3 regions of the Caproiciproducens puteiluti genome follow, and region 1 is predicted to be linked to each of the others. Evidence: predicted binding sites of a transcription regulator. Region 1 holds the regulator's gene; each other region holds the start of a gene.

Evidence for each region. The regulator NrdR, encoded in region 1, represses ribonucleotide reductase genes. The targets are predictions, from matches to a motif close to CACNANATNTNGTG.
Region 2: a site for NrdR is predicted at 3,727-3,740, ahead of ACRQU7_RS00140 (anaerobic ribonucleoside triphosphate reductase). Genes of this name have one in related genera too.
Region 3: a site for NrdR is predicted at 4,316-4,329, ahead of ACRQU7_RS02360 (vitamin B12-dependent ribonucleotide reductase). Genes of this name have one in related genera too.

Annotation. Positions count from the first base shown of each region.
Region 1 covers NZ_CP194790.1:2,282,792-2,289,277, reverse strand. Annotated here, with positions in the region: gene ACRQU7_RS11215 (HPr family phosphocarrier protein) at 1-79, shown strand, start outside; gene ACRQU7_RS11210 (ABC-F family ATP-binding cassette domain-containing protein) at 118-2,016, opposite strand; gene ACRQU7_RS11205 (hypothetical protein) at 2,105-2,536, opposite strand; gene ACRQU7_RS11200 (sugar phosphate isomerase/epimerase family protein) at 2,737-3,522, shown strand; gene nrdR (transcriptional regulator NrdR) at 3,604-4,062, shown strand; gene ACRQU7_RS11190 (DUF4363 family protein) at 4,114-4,494, opposite strand; gene ACRQU7_RS11185 (DUF421 domain-containing protein) at 4,491-5,168, opposite strand; gene ACRQU7_RS11180 (glycosyltransferase) at 5,382-6,486, opposite strand, start outside.
Region 2 covers NZ_CP194790.1:23,992-30,477, forward strand. Annotated here, with positions in the region: gene ACRQU7_RS00130 (BTAD domain-containing putative transcriptional regulator) at 1-650, opposite strand, end outside; gene nrdG (anaerobic ribonucleoside-triphosphate reductase activating protein) at 779-1,300, opposite strand; gene ACRQU7_RS00140 (anaerobic ribonucleoside triphosphate reductase) at 1,290-3,623, opposite strand; gene mgrA (L-glyceraldehyde 3-phosphate reductase) at 3,979-4,992, opposite strand; gene ACRQU7_RS00150 (winged helix-turn-helix transcriptional regulator) at 4,994-5,401, opposite strand; gene ACRQU7_RS00155 (MFS transporter) at 5,562-6,486, opposite strand, start outside.
Region 3 covers NZ_CP194790.1:471,230-477,715, reverse strand. Annotated here, with positions in the region: gene ACRQU7_RS02370 (S1C family serine protease) at 1-1,221, opposite strand, end outside; gene ACRQU7_RS02365 (cob(I)yrinic acid a,c-diamide adenosyltransferase) at 1,500-2,024, shown strand; gene ACRQU7_RS02360 (vitamin B12-dependent ribonucleotide reductase) at 2,031-4,283, opposite strand; gene nifJ (pyruvate:ferredoxin (flavodoxin) oxidoreductase) at 4,439-6,486, opposite strand, start outside.

The DNA.
Region 1 (6,486 bases):
TACGATCGAAGTTCCGGGTGAGGAAGGGAAAGAGTTTATCTCCCAGCTTGAACAGTTTAGACCGCAGACACAAAACTAAATTGATGGTAAGCAGTCCGGTGATCCGGACTGCTTTTTTTATTCCTGATATTTCTGCGCCAGATCGCTCCAGCGCTGAAACAACTCTTCGTTCTCTTTGGTCAGGCAGTCTATTTTTTCGGTGATTTCCATCGCCGCTTCGTAGTCGCTGGCCACTTCCGGTTTGGAGAGCTCTTCCTTTAAAACGGTGATTTCCGCTTCTAGCTCGTCAATCCTCGCTTCGCTGCGTTTCAGCTCCGCCTTTTCCTTCCGGATAGACGCGTCGCGTTCCTTCTGCAGCCGGTACTCGTTCGGTTTCACGGCGGCAGGCTCCGCTGTTTCCGCGGTCTTTGTGCGGCTTTTTTCAAGATAGCTGTCGTAGCCGCCGATAAATTCCTGCGCGCCGTCCCTGTCAAGATAATAGACCCGGTCGGCGATTTTATTGATCAGGTAGCGGTCGTGAGATACGATCAGCAGGGTGCCTTCGTAGCTCTGCAGTGCTGCCTCCAGCGCTTCGAGGGAGTCGATATCCAGATGGTTGGTAGGCTCGTCCAGCAAAAGGAAGTTGTCCATGGAAAGCATCAGACGGAGCAAAAGAACGCGCGCCCGCTCTCCGCCGCTTAAAGACTCCACGGCTTTGAACACATCGTCGCCCTTGAATAAAAAGACGGCCAGCGCGTTTCGGATATCAGTCTGGGTCATTTTCGGGTAGGAATCCCAGATTTCGTGGATCACGGTTTTTTCCGGATGCAGGCCCGCCTGAATCTGGTCGTAATAGCCGACGTCGATTCCCGCGCCGAAACGGAATTCGCCGCCGGAGGGGGTGTTGATCCCCAGAAGCGTCTTTAGAAGGGATGTCTTTCCGCAGCCGTTCGGCCCGATCAGAAAAATTCTTTCGCCCCGGTGGATTTCAAGATTCACATTCTGAAACAGCAGTTTGCCGTCGAATTGCAGGGCAAGGTTTTCGGTGCTCAGGACATCGTTTCCGCCCCGCTGGCGGATACCGAAATCAAAATGGATGCCGTCCGGTTTTTCATCCGGCTTTTCCAGCGTTTTTTCCAGCCGTTCGATCACCTTCATTTTGCTTTCCGCGGTCCGGATGCTCCGTTCCTTGTTCCATTGCCGCTGCTGCGCCACGATTCCCTCAATGCGCTTGATTTCCTTCTGGGTATTGTCGTACTTGCGCTGCGCCGCCAGATTGTTTTCGTCTTTCTGGGCAAGATAGGTGCTGTAATTGCCCTTGTACGGCATTAGGCGGCCGTTTTCCATTTCAAAGGTACGGTTGGTCACTTTGTCCAGAAAATACCGGTCATGGGAGATGACCACGAAGGAGCCGCCGTAGGAACGCAGAAAATCTTCCAGCCATTCCACGGAGGAGATATCCAAATGGTTGGTCGGTTCGTCCAGCAGCAGCAGGTTGGCGCCGCACAGCAGCATTTTCGCCAGTTGCAGCTTCGCCTTCTGCCCGCCGCTCAGCACGGCGATCGGCAGCCCCATCTGCTCGTCGTCGAAACCGAGTCCCAGCAGCGCGGAGCGCGCCCTGCTTTTACAGGTCAGCCCGCCCTGTGCGACAAAGCGGTCGTTCATTGCGGCCTGCTTTTCTATCAGCCGGTCAATGTCCTTCGGTTTTGTCTGCAGCTGCAGATTGATGCTTTCCAGTTCCTTTTCCATTTCCAAAAGTCCGGAAAATACGGTCAGCACCTCGCTGTAGGCGCTTCTTTCCAGATCGCGGCAGACATGCTGTTCCATATAGCCCAGAACGGTCGAATTCGCCTTGAAAATATCGCCGCCGTCCGGCTGCGTTTCGCCGGTCAGCAGCTTGAGCAGAGTGGTCTTGCCCGAGCCGTTGATCCCCACAAGCCCTATGCGGTCGTTTTCCTGTATCTCAAAAGAGACGCCGCTGAAAATCACATCGGCGCCGAAGGATTTATTCAAATTGCTTGCGCTCAGCAAACCCATAGCAGTAAAAACCCCTTATATGTAAAGTGCGGAGCGTTCGGGCCCCGCTCCCATATTATAATGAAATAGCGCGGTTAAATCAAGTTCTTCAAAGATGCTTCTTCAATTCGTCAATATTTTTCTGCTCATTGATGATATAATCTTCCGCCAGCTTCTTTACTTCGGTGTCGGCGCCGTCGAGCCGGTTCAGGTTTTTGGTGATGTCTTTGATTCCCATGGCGGTGCCGTTAATCATCAGCTTGGCTATGTGCGACGGGGTCTGGTTCATCATCGTGTTGATCTGGATGGACCCGCGCAGCATTGCCTTCTGCATCGTCTTTTCCGGCTTCGGCATCCTTCCGTCGGTGTGAAGCATCTGCTTTGCTTTCGCGCCCATATCCTGATAGCGCAAAGCATGATCCTCTATTTCGGTGCGCAGCTGCGGATTTTGAACCTTGGGAATGATCAGCTGAGTCGCTTCCAGCCCCATTTTTGTTGCCTGATAGATTTCTTCCAGCAAAGATGCGTTTTCGTTTATCATGATTTCTTCTCCCGCTTTCTTTTAGGCCAGGCTGCCGATCAGGTCATGCAGCCGTAAAATTGCTTTACAGATTTTCGACGGTCCGGGCCTTGTTAAGGAATTTGTTTTTTCCGGCAATATTATAGAATATCCAGCCGTGCATTGATTAATCTGGACATTTTTCTTCCGTCGGGATATAATCTTAAAAAAGGGGTGATACTATGCGTTCCGGCATCTCAACGGCCTGCCTTTATCCCATGGAACTGGAGCAGGCTCTTCCGGCATTAATCGCGCTTGACTTCCACCTTTTTGAGGTGTTTATCAATACAATCAGCGAATTAAGACCGAAATATATCAAAGAATTAAAAAGAATGGCGGATGACAGCGGAAGTATCGTAAAGTCCGTTCATCCGTTCACCTCCGGCTTTGAAAGCTTCCTTCTTTTTTCGGATTACCAGCGCCGTTCCGACGACGGTTTGGAGTTCTATAAACGGTACTTTCACGCCGCGAACCTTCTGGGCGCGGAAATTCTGGTGCTTCACGGCCAGCGCAACGACAAACGCAGCAGAATCACCGAGCAGGAATATTTTGAGCATTACGCGCGGCTCTATGCGCTGGGAAAAACGTTCGGCGTCACGGTGGCGCAGGAGAATGTCAATCTGTTCCGCAGCAACGAGCCTGGGTTTATCTCGAGAATGCGGGAATATCTGCACGAGGACTGTGCGTTTGTGCTGGATGTCAAGCAGGCGGTGCGCGGAGGGGAGGATCCCTTTCAGATGTGCGCGGCGATGGGGGAAAGGCTGGTCCATGTCCATATTAACGACAACAAACCGGGGGAGGACTGCCTTTTGCCCGGCAGCGGAACCATGAATTTCGGCGCACTGAAACAGCTGATGCGGAAATCCGGCTACAAAGGGGACCTGGTTATCGAGGTCTACCGGCGCAATTTTGGCGAACTGAACGAATTGACAGGCGCAAAAAAAGTCGTAGATGGTCTAATTTACTAATATTTTGTTTCATAAACGCTTGCTAATGGCTGAAAAAATATGCTATAATTATACAAATAGTTTTATAGAGGTGATTTTACAATGCGGTGCCCGTATTGCGGCCATGAAGAGTCAAAAGTCATCGATTCCCGCCCGACCGACGAAGGCGAAAGAATCCGGCGGCGCAGGGAATGCTTGAAATGTACCAAGCGCTTCACAACCTATGAGGTAATCGAAACGGTGCCCATTGTTGTGATAAAAAAAGATAAATCGCGTGAAACCTTCGACCGCAACAAGCTGTTGAACGGCCTTCTGCGCGCGTGTGAAAAGCGGCCCGTGTCCATCGACACGCTGGAACGCATTGTGGACGAAATCGAAAACATGCTCCAGAATTCGCTTGACCGCGAAGTGCCCTCCAGCCTGATCGGCAAGTACGCTATGGAAAAGCTGAAGGACGTGGATGAGGTGGCTTACGTCCGTTTTGCCTCGGTTTACCGTCAGTTCAAGGATATCAATACCTTTATGGATGAATTGAACAGAATGATTAAAAGCAGGTCCTGAAAAGTTTCATAAAAACAGGGAAAGCGGCAGGTATAACCTGCCGCTCTTTTTTTAAAAGATATTTTCAATGGAGGGAAGCTGGGATTCGTTCAGATACATGATCTGTGTGATACCGCGGTCGCAGTCCGCCCCGAATTGGTCCGTTCCCTCAAAATAACAGAGCATGGGAAGCCCTGAGAGCGTCTGGTCAACGGCTTCCAGCGGTGCGTGCGGCATAAAGGTGCACAGCACTTCATGATAGCCGTGCCAGTCGTCCGCGGCCTTTTGGCTCAGCTTCTGTGCTGTTTCAAGATCGCCCTCCAGCGCCGCCTGTCGGGCGCTTTCGAGGGTTTTGGTCATCTGTTCGCTGACCTTTTGGGTTTTGACCGTTCCGTAGGTGCAAACCGTTATGAGCAGAACGAGGATCACTGCGCAGGCCCATAAACGTTTCATTGTTTTTCATCCTTTTTGATAATATTGAAATCTCCCTTTCTGTTGGCCGTCATAATAAAAATCTGGTCTGTGCTGATGTTTTTGCCGCGCAGGACGCCTTCCAGCCATTCCCGGCTTTTGTTGCACAGCTGAAGGGAAAAGTCGGAAATGACTCCGTCGCTGATGACGACGGTTTCGAGCCCGGTGTCCGGCAGCGCCACGCCCAGCATACCGGCGGTCGGCTGCTCCTTGTCCGTCTTTTTGATGATGCTCATCTTTCCGTTGGTCTCCACAATCGCGTAGGCAACGTCCTCAAGGCTGAATACGTTTTTCTGCCGCAGCTGCTCGGAGAGGTCCTCCGTGCTCATGCGCAGGCGGCGCATTTCCTTCTGGTCTACCTTCCCGTCGTTGATCACGATGATCGGTCTGCCGCAGATCAGCTTTCGGAATTTCGTGCTTTTCAGCATCAGGCCGGATACGAGGATTTCACACATTACGAGCACCGCGATGGGGATGAACCCGCTTACCAGGGGCTGCCCGGTGTCCTGCATCGGGATTGCCGCAATATCGGAAATCAGGAGGGTCACGACGAGCTCGCTTGTCTGCAGCTCGCTGATCTGCCGTTTGCCCATCAGCCTTACCGCTACAATAATGACTATGTAGAGCAGTAAGGTCCTTATAAATGAAATGGTCATGTTTTTATCACCGCTGATAGTATGTTCCTCCTGCGGCGGCTTATTCATTTTGTCCGAAATCGAAGAACCGCACAGAACCAAAAAAGGCGGAAAATCTGTGTTTATAAAGCGGTCCAAAAATGAAAAAACATGCCCTCTGCAAAGGCTTTTCAGCCTGTCAAAGCGCATGTTCGGCACATGGTATTTTTGATGATGTTTTTGCCGCGGTCCTTTTTAAAGCGGTTTAATCTGCTGGGCGAAAGCGGCAAAATTGTCCTGCGCACAAAAGGTGCTCAGATAAACCGACCGGCAGTTTTCGCGCAGCTTTTTTCTTTCTTCCGCCGGTAACTCCGCCACGGAACGAATGGCCGAAGCCAGCTTGTCCGGGGTAAAATCCGCCTCGATTAAAAAGCCGGTTTCGCCGTCGCGGACGATTTCTCCGGTTCCTCCCACATCCGTTGCAATCGCGGGAATCCCGAACGAGCAGGCTTCCATAATGCTGACAGGAAGCCCCTCCGTGCTGCTGGTGTTGACGAACAGGTCTACCGGGGTGTTTCGGTAATAGGCCATCAGGTCGGAATTTTTCACTTCTCCCCGGAAATCATACTCCATAAACCGCAGATTTTCCTCCGCGTATTTTTTCAGCTCTTCCAATGCGTCGCCGCCGCCGAAATGCGTCCATTTCAGCGCAAGACCGCTGCCGTTCAGCAGACTCAGGGATTTGGCAAGCAGATCCACGCGTTTGAGCGGGACGATGTGGCAGCAGCTGACAATCTGGAAAGGTCCCGTTCCGTCTGCTTGTGTCGTCCCGTAATCCCGCGTACCCAGATAGGCAGTCTGGATTTTTCCCGCGTATTGGGGATACAGGCCGGTCAAGTAATCGTTTCCGTCTTGGGAGCAGGTGTAGACCTTGTCTATGTTTTTCAGAAGGTAATGCCGCAGCGGCAGATAATTCATGGAGTTGCGGTAAGCGTAAAGGTCGTAGCCGTGCGCCCGGCAGACCGCCAGCTTGGCTTTTGCCTGACAGTACCGTTTGAGCCTTACCGCCGCCATGGCGATATCGTAGAACCAATAGCTGTAAAACGTTACGCCGTCGTATTGCTGCAGGGAATACGGGGCGAGAATTTTAACCGTTTCATCGTACACGATTTCGGATTTCGCGATAAAATAACTCAAATAAAGGTTTTTTTTCAGCGATCCCTTTACGGCGTTCCGCTCATCTTTTCCGGAATAGCCCTTGTAATCCTTAAAAGGAAACTGTCTTGCCACCGCTCCGGCAAGGCTGCGTTTGACCTTGGATGCACGGATGCTGTGGACGCAGACGTTTTCAGGCACGCTT
Region 2 (6,486 bases), 1.7 Mb from region 1:
CCGAACAGAAGCATCTTGTGGATGGATTCCTCAAGCGGGGAATAAATCAGCGCGTTTTCACAGATTTGGGTCACCTCGTCGAAACGGCGCAGATCGATCAGCAGCCCGCAGCAGCGCAGCACACACTGATTATAAAGGTTCGCGTAGTACGCGCTGGCGGAAATCACCCAGTTGCTGTAGGCCGATTTGGGCAGAAATTCCCCGCAGTAAAGCTGCAGGGCGTCCTTAAACGCCTCCACCCGTTCCTCTTGCGTTTTGGAAACGTCGCTTCCCCGCCGGTAAAACTCCGTAAACTGCTCCGTGTCGATCAGGCAGGAATAACTGTTGTTCCACGAATATGTATTGTGGATATACTGAATGTATTCCGCTTTGTCGTTTCCCGAAAGGCCCTTTAGAAGCTCCCGGGCCCGGTAAACAAGATTTTTCAGAGCGTTCAGCGGGTCATTGCATTGATTGTCCGGCCACAGTACTTCCACCAGCTTTTCGGTGGAATTTTCCTTATGCCGGTTCGCAATCAGATACTGAATCAGCATCCACACCCTTTTGGTGCGGCCTTTCAAATTGGTAAGCTGATTGCCGTTAATGGTTATGGAAAATTCGCCCAGCATTTTGATCTGAATCTGTTCCTGTGCAACAACGTCGGGCCGCATAAGCACTCATCCCTTTCCGAAAAAATATGCCGGAATATATATAATCATGGTAACACATGGAAACTAAATTGACAAGGGAAATTTGATACAGAAAAGCCTATATTTTTACAAAAAAGAAGCATTCTCCGTCAGGAGAATGCTTCTTTTTCGACTTCATCCAGTACCAGCGCGCCGGTCTCTCTCGTTCGGTTCATATCGATGACGCGCTGGTTCCGGCTTCCCCGGAACACAAGGGTCAGGTCCTTCTGTTCCTGCAGGAACGGCCCGTCGATCAATATGTCGGCTTCCCGCAGCAGCGCGTCGGTGTCCGGGTCGTGCCGCGCGCAAAGCTCCTCATAGGTATAGCCCGTAAAGACGGTCAGGTCCAGCTTTCTTGCGTGGATCCGCCTGGCCAGCTCCACCAGCGGCTTCGGCTGGGAAAAAGGCTCCCCTCCGCTGAAGGTCACGCCCTTCAGCAGTGGGTTTTCACAGATTTCGGCGAACAGGTCGTCAATATCCGCCCATTTTCCGCCGTTAAAATCGTGGGACTGCGGATTGTGGCAGCCGGGGCAGCGGTGAGGGCAGCCCTGTGCAAACACCACATAGCGGAAGCCCTTTCCGTCCACGATCGACTCGGGCTCGACCCCGCAGATTTTCAGCTTAGAGCCCATGCTTCACTCTGTCCCTCTCTTCCGCGCGTTTCGCGTTGTTCCACCGGTCGGTGGTGCCCACCAGATACCCGGTGATCCTGCGGATACGCTCAAATTTGGGGCCGCCGTCGTTTTCGGAGCGGTGGCACTTGGGGCATTCGTTGTCGATAATCCCGTTGAAGCCGCAGACCGGATCGCGGTCGACCGGATGATTCACCGAGCCGTAGCCGATGCCGTGTTCCTTCATGCAGCGGATTACCGCTTCAAATGCGTCGATGTTTTTGCAGGTGTCGCCGTCCAGCTCCACATAGCTGATATGGCCCGCGTTGGTCATTGCATGGTACGGCGCCTCCAGCTCGATTTTCTGAAACGCCTTGATCGGGAAATAGACGGGCACATGGAAGGAGTTCGTGTAGTATTCGCGGTCGGTGACGCCCGGGATTTTGCCGTATTTCTTCTGGTCGATGCGCACGAAGCGGCCGGAAAGCCCTTCCGCCGGAGTGGCGAGCAGGGTGAAGTTCAGGCCGGTTTTCGCCGATTCGTCGTCCATCCGCTTTCTCATATAGGAAACGATTTCAAGGCCGAGCTTCTGGCTCTCCGCGCTTTCCCCGTGATGCTTGCCGGTCAGCGCTTTCAGCGTTTCGGCAAGGCCGATAAAGCCCATGCTCAGGGTGCCGTGCTTCAGGACCTCTTCCACACTGTCCTGCGGGTCGAGCTTTTCGGAGTCGATCCAGACGCCCTGCCCCATCAGGAACGGATAGTTGTATACCTTTTTGGAGCACTGGATTTTAAAGCGGTGCATCAGCTGGCGGATGACGAGATCCATCCGTTTGTCCAGCGTTTCATAGAAAGCCTTGAGGTCGCCCTTCGCTTCGATCGCAATGCGGGGAAGGTTCAGCGAGGTAAAGCTCAGGTTTCCGCGTCCGCAGGTGAGTTCCTTTGTCCTGTCGTGGGTGTTGCCCATGACGCGGGTACGGCAGCCCATATAGGCCACTTCCGTGTTATAGTCGCCTTCTTGATAGTACTGCAGGTTGAACGGCGCGTCGATAAAGCTGAAATTCGGGAACAGGCGCTTTGCGCTTACCTTGCAGGCCAGCTTGAACAGGTCGTAGTTGGGGTCGCCCGCGTTGTAGTTGACGCCCTCTTTTACCTTAAAAATCTGTACGGGGAAAATCGGCGTTTCGCCATCGCCCAGTCCGGCGGCGGTGGCGTTCAGCAGATTGCGGACGAGCATCCGCGCCTCCGGCGAGATGTCGGTGCCGTAGTTGATGGAAGAGAACGGGACCTGAGCGCCCGCGCGGGAATTCATGGTGTTCAGATTGTGGATCAGCGCTTCCATCGCCTGATAGGTCGCCGACTCGGTGTTGGAGGTGCCGGTCTTTACGGCGTACCGGTGCGCGCGTACGGCTTCCTTTTCGGAGATTTCTTCAAAGCTGTTTTTCTTCTGGTGCTCCGGCAGATAGCTTTTCAAAGCATCGCCGTACCGGTCGACGGTGGAAAGCGTAATGTCCGTGCCCAAATCCGCCTGAATGGTCTTGACCAGCGCGTCGGCGTCCGTTTCCTTCATGCCGTTTGCAACCTGGAAAAACTGGGAAAGGGCTTTGAAATAAGCCTTCCGGAAGGTTTTGGCGACGCCCGGCGCCAGGGAATAATCAAAATTCGGAATAGACTGCCCGCCGTGCATCTCGTTCTGGTTGGCCTGAATCGCAATACAGGCCAGCGCGGCGTAGGAGCGGATGTCGTTCGGCTCGCGCAGCGCGCCGTGACCGGTGCAGAAGCCGCCCTTGAACAGCTTGATCAGATCGATCTGGCAGCAGGTTTCCGTCAGCATATAGAAATCCTCGTCGTGGATATGGATGTCGCCGTCAATGTGCGCGGCGGCAATATCCTTGGGAAGGACATAGTTGTTGATAAAATATTTGGAGCCCTCGGAGCCGTATTTCAGCATGGTTCCCATGGCGGTATCCGCGTCAATGTTCGCGTTCTCGCGCTTGATATCGGCATCCTTCGCGTCGCGGAAGGTCAGCTCCTTGTATATGTTCATCAGGTCGCCCTCAGCCTGGCGAATTTTGGTGTGCTCCGCGCGGTAGAGTATGTAAGCCTTCGCGGTTTTGGCGTAGTCCGCGGCAATCAGGGTTTCCTCCACCGCATCCTGCACCTGCTCGACGGTGGGGACGCTGTCGCCCTGAAAAGTCCTGACTACCTTGCCCGTCAGCCGGTCAAGAACGGGCGCGCCCATCTCTTCCTCCGCAACCGCCTGATTGGCTTTATAAATCGCATTGCGAATTTTTTCTTTATCGAACGTCACAACCACACCGTTGCGCTTCTGTATTTTGACAGCCATTTAGAAACATTCCTTTCAAAGCAAAAATACCGTAATTTGCCCCTTTTTTCAGTGGGTACTTTGAATTTTACTGCAATACCAGGTACTTGTCAAGGGTAATTTCCACAAGATATAGCGTTAAATTTTTAATTATTAGAATTATCACGCTATATGTACCATTTTGATACAGTTGTAATAAAAGTCGGGATCAGGCGCAAAAAGCCCCCCTTCCGGGGGGCTCAAAGTAACTTCCGGTTTGCTTTTGTAAAACTCCCTCAGTCGGGCTTCGCCTGTCAGCCCCCTCGGGGAGGGGGCTGAATCCCTGCCTCCCTCTAAGAAGGAGCCCTAAGAGAGTATTTGACCTTTTAATACGCCGTTACCGAAGAATTGCGTCTATTTCGCGGATTTCCTCTTCCGAGAAATCCAGATTGTCCAGCACGCCCATATTCTCTTCCAGCTGGGAAACGCGGCTGGCACCGATCAGCACGCTGGCCATCACCGGTTGGCGCAGCACCCACGAAAGGGCGAACTGCGCGGTAGTCTGGCCCCGGCGCGCCGCCAGCTTGCCGAGCGCGACAACCTTTTCGATGGTTTCGGGCGTAATGCGGTCCTTGTTCAAAAAGACGGAAGCTCCCGCCGCGCGGGAATCCTGCGGGATGCCGTTGTTGTATTTTCCGGTCAGAAGGCCCTGTGCCAGCGGGCTGAACGCGGTCGCGCCCATGCCGCAGCCGGAAAGCGCCTCAAACAGCCCGTCCTGTTCCACCTTTCTGTCCAGCAGGCTGTAGCGCGACTGGCAGATCAGGCAGGGAACGCCCATCTCCTTCAAAAGGGAAGCGGCTTCCTTTGCCTTTTCGGGGCTGTAGTTGGAAATCCCGGCGTAAAGCGCCTTGCCGCTCTTTACCGCGTGCGCGAGTGCGCCCATGGTTTCTTCCAGCGGGGTCTCCGGGTCCATGCGGTGATGGTAAAAGATATCCACATAATCAAGCCCCATCCGTTTCAGGCTCTGGTCAAGGCTCGCGAGCAGGTACTTGCGGGAGCCGAAATCACCGTACGGGCCGGGCCACATGGTGTAGCCCGCTTTGGTGGTGATGACCATTTCGTCGCGGTAAGGGTGCATGTCCTCCTTCATCAGGCGGCCGAAGGTCTCCTCCGCGCTGCCTGCCGGGGGACCGTAGTTGTTGGCAAGGTCAAAAACGGTAATACCAAGGTCAAACGCGCGGCGGGTGACCGCGCGGGCGGTTTCGTACTGGTCGTAGGTGCCGAAATTGTGCCAGTAGCCGAGCGAAACGGCGCTCAGCTTCAAGCCGCTCCTGCCGCAGCGGCGGTACTGCATCTGCGTATAACGCGTTTCCTCCGCGGTGTAAGGGGGGACCAGGGTGTATCGTTCCATGTTATTTCTCTCCTTTGATTTGTTTTGAAGCCCAGGCGCACAGAAGCTCCACCGCGGGAATCAGGTCGCCTCCAGCGGGAGTGATCCGGTACTCCACCTTCGGTGGAATCTGCTGGAACTGCTGGCGTACAATCAGCCCGGAGGCCGTCAGTTCGCGCAGGCTCTGGCTGAGCATCATGTCGGTGATCGGGGGAATCTGCTGCTTGATTTCGCCGTAGCGAAGGCTTGTGCCGCCGCGCAGCGCCCACAGAATCCGGAGCTTCCATTTGCCGCCCACCGCGGTCAGCGCATACGAAAGAGGGTCCTCGGAAGGTTCCTCCGCCGCGCCTTCCCGAATTTTTTCCGCAGACTCCTGTTTTGGCTCCGGGCGCTTTGCGCGCTTCTTTTTCTTTTCCTTGTCTTTTTTCATGTTCTGCCTCCGACGCTTCGGATCATCGGCACAGCCGCAATTTTACCACGCGGGTTCCAGACGCCCGATTTTCAAGACTGCCCCACTCAATAATATTGAGTATATCATGAATAATAAGCATATCATAGCACCGTCAAAGCAGATTGTAAACAAAAATGTGTTACCGGTTTCCCGCCCGCCGCCAGATTCCGTAGGACAAAAGTGCCGCAAAGCAAAAGCCCGCGCCCAGCAGCATGGATCCCGCGACGTCCGCCTGTGCCGCTTTGCCGAACAGCAGATTGGTGCCGACGGAAACCACGTCCATAGCGACCGAGTAGGCGGAAAGAACGGCCGCGCGGTTCCCGTCGGAAACCGTGCGGTTTTCCACCTCCATCTGGATGGGTACAAAAAGGGCGGCTGCGGCGCGCAGAAGAACCACGCACCCGACGGAGAGCACCGGATTCGCGGAAAAAAACATGGCCAGACACGCCGCGCCTCCGGTCAGAAATAACAGCGTACAGGCTTTGCTTTCCCCCATCCGGCCGACCAGCCGGTGGGAACGCGCGGCGAACAGCTCGGCGACAATTGCTGGAATATACAGCAGGCCCATGGTTTCCGGCCGGATTCCCCCGCGCAGATACTGAAGCTGGTTGAGAAAGCCCGTAATCGTATGGCTGCATTCCGCAAACAGCACCGCCGCCAGTAAAAACAGGAAAAAGCGCTTTTGTTTTTTTAGGACGGCGAGCATTTCGATTGCCTGTTTTTTAAAATTGTGGGAGTTTTCAACATAGTTTTCAACTTCTGTTGAAAAGATTGTTAAAAGGAGTGAGAACCCGTAGCTGAAAACCGTAAAAAGCGCGGACAGGGAACTGTTTCCGTGCAGAAAAAGGGAAAATACTGTCGCGGCAATCAGAGTTCCGGCGGAACCCATGGCGGAATAAATGCCGAATACCCGCAGGGAATCGGCCTTTCCTGCCGAAAGATAGAGAAACGCGCTGTCACAGCCGGAAAGGCCGCTGATCACCACGGCAAGAATCAGCCGTTCCAGCAGGAACATGCCGAAGCCGGCTGCCTGCCAGAAGACGATTTTTGATATAAAGTAGAAA
Region 3 (6,486 bases), 1.8 Mb from region 1:
TGCCGACGTCACTTCGGGATTCGTGACGGAGCCGACGTACATGCCGACGGGCAGGTTGTAGAAACGGGAAGTCATCGTATCGATAAACTGGCCGGAGATTCCGAGCACCGCTCTGTCCTTGACGTAGCCGTACTGCTTCAGGTCGCTGATGATCGGCTGCGCCACATTGATGGGGATGGAGAAGCCGAGGCCTTCATACCCGGTGGCTACGATTTTGGAAGAATTGATGCCCACGACTTGGCCGTACATGTTGACCAGCGCGCCGCCGGAGTTGCCCGGATTGATCGCTGCGTCGGTCTGGATGCATTTCATGGTATAGCCGGTATCGGAATTGGTGATTTCACGGTTTAATGCGGAAACATAACCGATGGTGACGCTGGAGTTGAACTCCAGGCCGCCCGGGTTGCCGATCGCCATGACGGTATCCGCGACTTTGAGGTCGTCGGAGGAACCGAATTCCGCCGCGGTCAGGCCCTTTGCGTCGATTTTGATAACGGCCAGGTCGGTGACGCTGTCGCTGCCGACCAGCTTCGCTTCATATTTCGTTCCGTTGGATAAAATAACTTTAAGGGAAGACGCGCCCTCGACCACGTGCGCATTGGTAATGATGTACCCGTCGCTGGTCGCAATAATGCCGGAACCCTCGCTTGTCGGGGTGACGGAGCTGTCCTCGTCGCTGCTTCCCGTGTTGCCCGTACCGTTCCCGCCCATCGTATAGCGGGTGCTCTGGCCCAGCTGGTAATTTTGGATACAGACGACCGACGGGACCACCTTTTCGGCAATCTGCTGCTTGGTCAATTCCCCGGTCACTGCGGCGGTGTTGGTGGTGCCGCTGTTGACCAGCTTCGTTACGGTAAACGCCGGATCACTGGTGCTTGCGTTCCCGAGCTTGACATACCCGTTGTTGACCAGCGCCGCGAACCCTGCGATGGAACCGGCCGAAATCATCAGGCAGCACATGACCCCCGCCAGTACCTTGACGAAAGTCCTTCTGCCTCCGCGCTTTTTTTTGCGCGGCTCCTGAAAATCGAAAACGGGCTGCTGGGGAACGGAGGGCCGCTCCCAGCTGTAAACCGGGGGCTCGTTCGACGGCTTGCTGTAATGGTAAAAATCCCCCTGCCACTCCGTCTGGCTCGAGCTTCTGTGTTCCGTATCGTTACTGTTTAAATCACGATTTGCCAGGTCTTTTTTCTTTTTATCATCTGCAAATGGATTAAACATCTGAATCATTCCTTTCTGCGGTGATTTGCTTGCTGTGATTGTTATGATACCGGTTCTATGTGAAAAGGATGTGATTATTAGTTTATATTTTTATGATATTTTTAAGAAAAATATGTAACCTGAATTTAACCAAATTATGAATGCAGAAAGGGAATGTTTTTTCTTTCTGCGATCTTACCGTAAAATCTCCCGAAAATGCATGGATTCCCGGCGGATTTGCGCCAAAATGTGCTATGATAGGATCAGAAATAAATTTTTATACGGATGGAGAATGTGCGATGAACGGACTGACTCATGTTTACTGCGGGGACGGAAAAGGCAAAACCACCGCCGCCGTCGGGCTGGGGGTACGCGCCTGCGGAAGCGGGAAACGGGTGCTGATGGCACAGTTTCTGAAGGGGAACGGCTCCGGCGAGCTGGCCGTCCTGAAACAGCTGGAAAATTTCAGCGTGCTCCCCACGGTGCCGACCGTAAAGTTCACCTTTCAGATGACTAAAAAGGAGCTGGAGGCAGCCGCCGTCCTGTGCGGCAACCTGTTCTGCAAGGCGGTTGCCGCCGCCAAAGCGGACGAGTGCGATCTGCTGATTCTGGACGAGGTATTTGCCGCGGTCAACTGTGGCCTGCTCGACGGCGCAATGCTGACCGACTTTATAAAAAACAAGCCCCAGAAGCTGGAGCTTGTTTTGACAGGGCGAGGCCCGAAGCCGGAGGTTCTGGAGCTCGCCGATTATGTTTCCGAAATCAGGAAGGAAAAGCACCCCTACGACAGGAACATCCCCGCCCGAAAGGGAATTGAATTCTAAACTGCTTTAGCCGCAGCGGGAGTACCCGCACTGGCGGCACGTCACGCATCCGCCCTCGTGCTCCAGCCTTGCCCCGCACTCCGGACAATAATGCATTTTCCCCGGGGCGTCGTCCGCCGCTTCTCTCACAGGCGGGGACTTCCGCGGTGTGGGCGCGGTCCACTTTCCCAGCTGGACTTGCTCTTTGTAAACGCGTTCAATCGTCTTTGCAATCGCGTCCGGGCAGGAGGTGCATTTCAGCCCCGGCTGGCGGATGGTCGACGGACAGCGGATTCCCCTGAGCTGGTCCACAATGCTTTCGACCTCCATCCCGCTGCGCAAAGCGACGGATGCAAGGCGCGCGGTCGCCTCCGACTGGGACGGGCATCCCCCGGCCTTGCCGGTATTGGTAAACACCTCGCAGATTCCCTGATCGTCGTAGTTGACGGTAATATACAGGTTTCCGCAGCCGATTTTCACCCGCTCCGTAATCCCGGTCACCGTATCGGGCCGCGGGCGCGGCACAATCCGGCCATGCTCCGGCGTCTCCGCCGCGGGCTGGCCTTCTTTTTTTACCTGCCCGATGTTGAGCACCTGTTCCGCGCGGCTGCCGTCGCGGTAAATGGTCACGCCCTTGCAGCCGAGATGGAACGCGAGCGTATACACGCTGGCAACGTCCTCTTTTGTGGCGCTGTTGGAGAAATTCACCGTCTTGGAAACCGCGTTGTCCGTTCCCTTCTGGAACGCCGCCTGCATCCGGATATGGTACTCCGGGCTGATGTCGTGCGCGGAAACGAACACCCGGCGCAGGTCCTCCGGCAGCTCCTCAATATGGGCGACCGTCCCTTCTTTGGCAATGCGCTTCATCAGCTCGTCCGAGTACAGTCCCCGCTTTTCCAGCTCTGCCTTCAAAATCGGGTTGACCTCGATCATTTCCGTGCCGTCCATGATGTTGCGGATGTAAACATAGCCGAAAACCGGCTCTACGCCGCTGGAGCAGTTCGCGATGATGGAAAGGGTCCCGGTCGGCGCAATGGTCGTGATCGTCCCGTTGCGCATCGGTCTGTCCTGCGGCAAGATACTTTCGCCGAAAAGCGGGAACGCACCGCGTTTTCCGGCAAGTACGGCGCTCTCCTCGCGCCCGCGTTCGGTAATGAATTTCATCACCTTTTCTCCGAGCGCGATCGCTTCGTCGGAATTGTACGGAATCCCCATCTGCAGCAGGCTGTCGGCCCAGCCCATGACGCCCAGACCGATTTTCCGCGTCTGTTTGGTTACCCGGTCGATATTTTCCAGCGGATACTGGTTGGCGTCAATGACGTTGTCCAGAAAATGCACGGCGTTTTTTACCGTCAGCCCAAGCTTGTCCCAGTCGAACTCCGTTTTTCCGTCCGCCGTTTTCAGCATCTTCACCAGATTGACGGAACCGAGGTTGCAGGACTCATAGGGGAGCAAAGGCTGTTCCCCGCACGGATTGGTAGACTCGATTTCACCCTGCGAGGGCACAATGTTGTCCCGGTTCAGGCGGTCGAGAAAGATAATGCCCGGCTCGCCGTTGTGCCACGCGGCGTCCACGATCCGGTCAAACACCATGCGTGCGCGCAGAGTGGAAACGGCTTTCTTCGTGTGGGGGTCGACCAACTCATAGTCGGTATCCTTTTCCACCGCTTCCATAAATTTTTCTGTCAGGCCCACCGAGATATTGAAGTTGTTGATTTCGTTGTTGTTGGCCTTACAGTCGATAAAATCGAGGATATCCGGGTGATCGATACGCAGGATGCCCATGTTTGCGCCGCGGCGGGTTCCTCCCTGCTTGACGGCCTCCGTCGCCATGTTGAACACTTTCATGAAGCTGATCGGGCCGGAGGCGACTCCGCCGGTCGAGTTGACGGTGCTGCCCTGCGGGCGTAGACGCGAAAAAGAAAAGCCCGTTCCGCCGCCCGATTTGTGAATCAACGCCGCCTGCTTGATCGCTTCAAAAATATCCTCCATGCTGTCCGCGACCGGCAGCACAAAGCACGCCGAAAGCTGCCCGAGCGGGCGGCCGGCGTTCATCAGCGTGGGAGAATTGGGCAGGAACTCCAGCTCCTGCATCATATGGAAAAAGGCTTCCTCCGTCTTTTTAACGTCCGCCTTCCCGTCGTGCAGCCTGTCTGGCTCCGCAATGGCGGCGGCCACGCGGCGGAACAGGCCTTCCACGGTTTCCGTAGTTTCTCCCTTTTCATTTTTGATCAGGTACCGCTTTTGCAATACCGTCAGTGCATTCTGTGATATGGTCATGGCCACAATTCCCTTCCCTGTCCATTTTGTGATACTATATATTGTACCACTTCATACATATAAGTCAATATATTGTGAATATTTTATCGTATTCAGAAATAAACAAAGAAGGCCCCGCGCGGTAATCCGCGCGGGGCCAACTGATTCAAGAAAGATTATTCCATTTTGGAGAGTTTGACAAGGTGCTCGTAGTTTTCGGCCGCAACCTTTTCAGCCTTCTGGAACAGAACCTCTGCGCGCTCCGGGAATGCACGGGTCAGGGAGTTGTAACGAACCTCGCCCATGATGAAGTCACGATAGCTGGCTGTAGGAGCCTTGCTGTCGAGATGGAACGGATTCTTGCCCTGCTCCGCAAGACGCGGATCATAGCGGAAGTTGGTCCAGTAGCCGGCTTCAACCGCCTTCTTCTCTTCCATCTGGGAGATGCTCATGCCGCCCTTGATGCCATGGTTGATACAGGGAGCGTAAGCAATGACGATGGAAGGTCCGTTGTAGCTTTCAGCTTCCGAAATCGCCTTGATGGTCTGGTTGTAGTCTGCGCCCATTGCGACGCGGGCCACGTAAACATAACCATAGGTCATTGCAATAGCGGCAAGGTCCTTCTTCTTTGTCGCCTTACCGGTTGCCGCAAACTGAGCGACGGAACCGATCGGGGTGGACTTGGAAGCCTGGCCGCCCGTATTGGAGTAAACCTCGGTGTCGAATACGAGAATGTTGACATTCTCACCGGAAGCGAGAACATGGTCAACACCGCCGAAGCCGATATCATAAGCCCAGCCGTCGCCGCCGAAGATCCACATGGATTTCTTGGCGAGGTAATCTTTGTCAACAAGCGTTTTCTTCGCAAGCTTTGCAACATCGTCGCTGCCGTTTGCAGCTTTTTCGAGCTCCGCAATCAGAGCGTCTGCCGCGGCGCGGTTCAGGTTGCTGTCTTCCTTGGTTGCAAGGTAGTTCTTGCAGGCTTCCTTCAGGGAAGCGGAGGCCACCTCGGAAGCTTTAATATTTTCAACATACTCGGCGAGTCTGCCGCGGATCGCGTTCTGGGCAAGAGTCATGCCGAACCCGAACTCCGCGTTGTCCTCGAACAGGGAGTTGTTCCACGCGGGGCCGTATCCCTTCTTGTTGACGGTATACGGTGTGGCCGGTGCGGAACCGCCCCAGATGGAGGAGCAGCCTGTCGCGTTGGCAATATACATTCTGTCGCCGAAGAGCTGTGTGACGAGCTTTGCATACGGTGTTTCACCGCAGCCCGCGCACGCACCGGAGAACTCAAGCAGAGGCTGCTTGAACTGGCTGCCCTTGATGGAGGTAGGCTTAAACTTCTCGATGACTTCCGGCTTCTCGTCAAGAGTAAGGCCGTAATCAAAGCCCTTCTGGCTTTCAAGCTGTGTTTCCATCGGCTTCATGACCAGTGCCTTTTCACCCTTCATGCCCGGGCAGACGGATGCGCAGGAACCGCAGCCGGTGCAGTCATAGGAGGAAATAGTGATCGCGTATTTCATGCCGGGCATACCGGTCATATCCTTGGTCTTCTGGCTTGCAGGCGCCGCTGCGGCTTCTTCCGCAGTCATAGCGACCGGGCGGATAACGCCGTGCGGGCAGACATAGGAGCAGAAGGTACACTGGATACAGTTTTCCGGATGCCACTCGGGAATATCAATGGCGATGCCGCGCTTCTCGTAAGCGGCGGAGCCGGCCGGCACGGTGCCGTCGGCCATCTTGACAAAGGCGGATACGGGAAGCTGATTGCCCTTATATTTGTTTGCGGGAACCATGACGTTGTTGACGTAATCCAGCGTTTCCGGTCTGCCGTCCGTAAAGACATGCGCCTGGGTGTCGTCCGTGCTGTTCTTCCAGGATGCCGGAACTTCAACCTTGACGAAATCGGTCGCGCCGCGCTCAATAGCGGCATAGTTCATATCGACAATCTTCTGGCCCTTCTTCGCGTAGGAATGCAGGGCGGCGTCCTTCATATACTGGATCGCCTGTTCGGAAGGAATGATGTTCGCAATCTTGAAGAATGCGGACTGGAGAATGGTATTGATGCGGCCGCCGAGGCCGATCTCTTTACCGAGCTTGATACCGTCGATGGTGTAGAAGTTGATGTTGTTGTCGGCAATGAATTTCTTCATTTTGCCCGGCAGTCTCTTGTCGAGCTCTTCCAGATCCCACTGGCAGTTCAGAAGGAAGCTTCCGCCCGGCT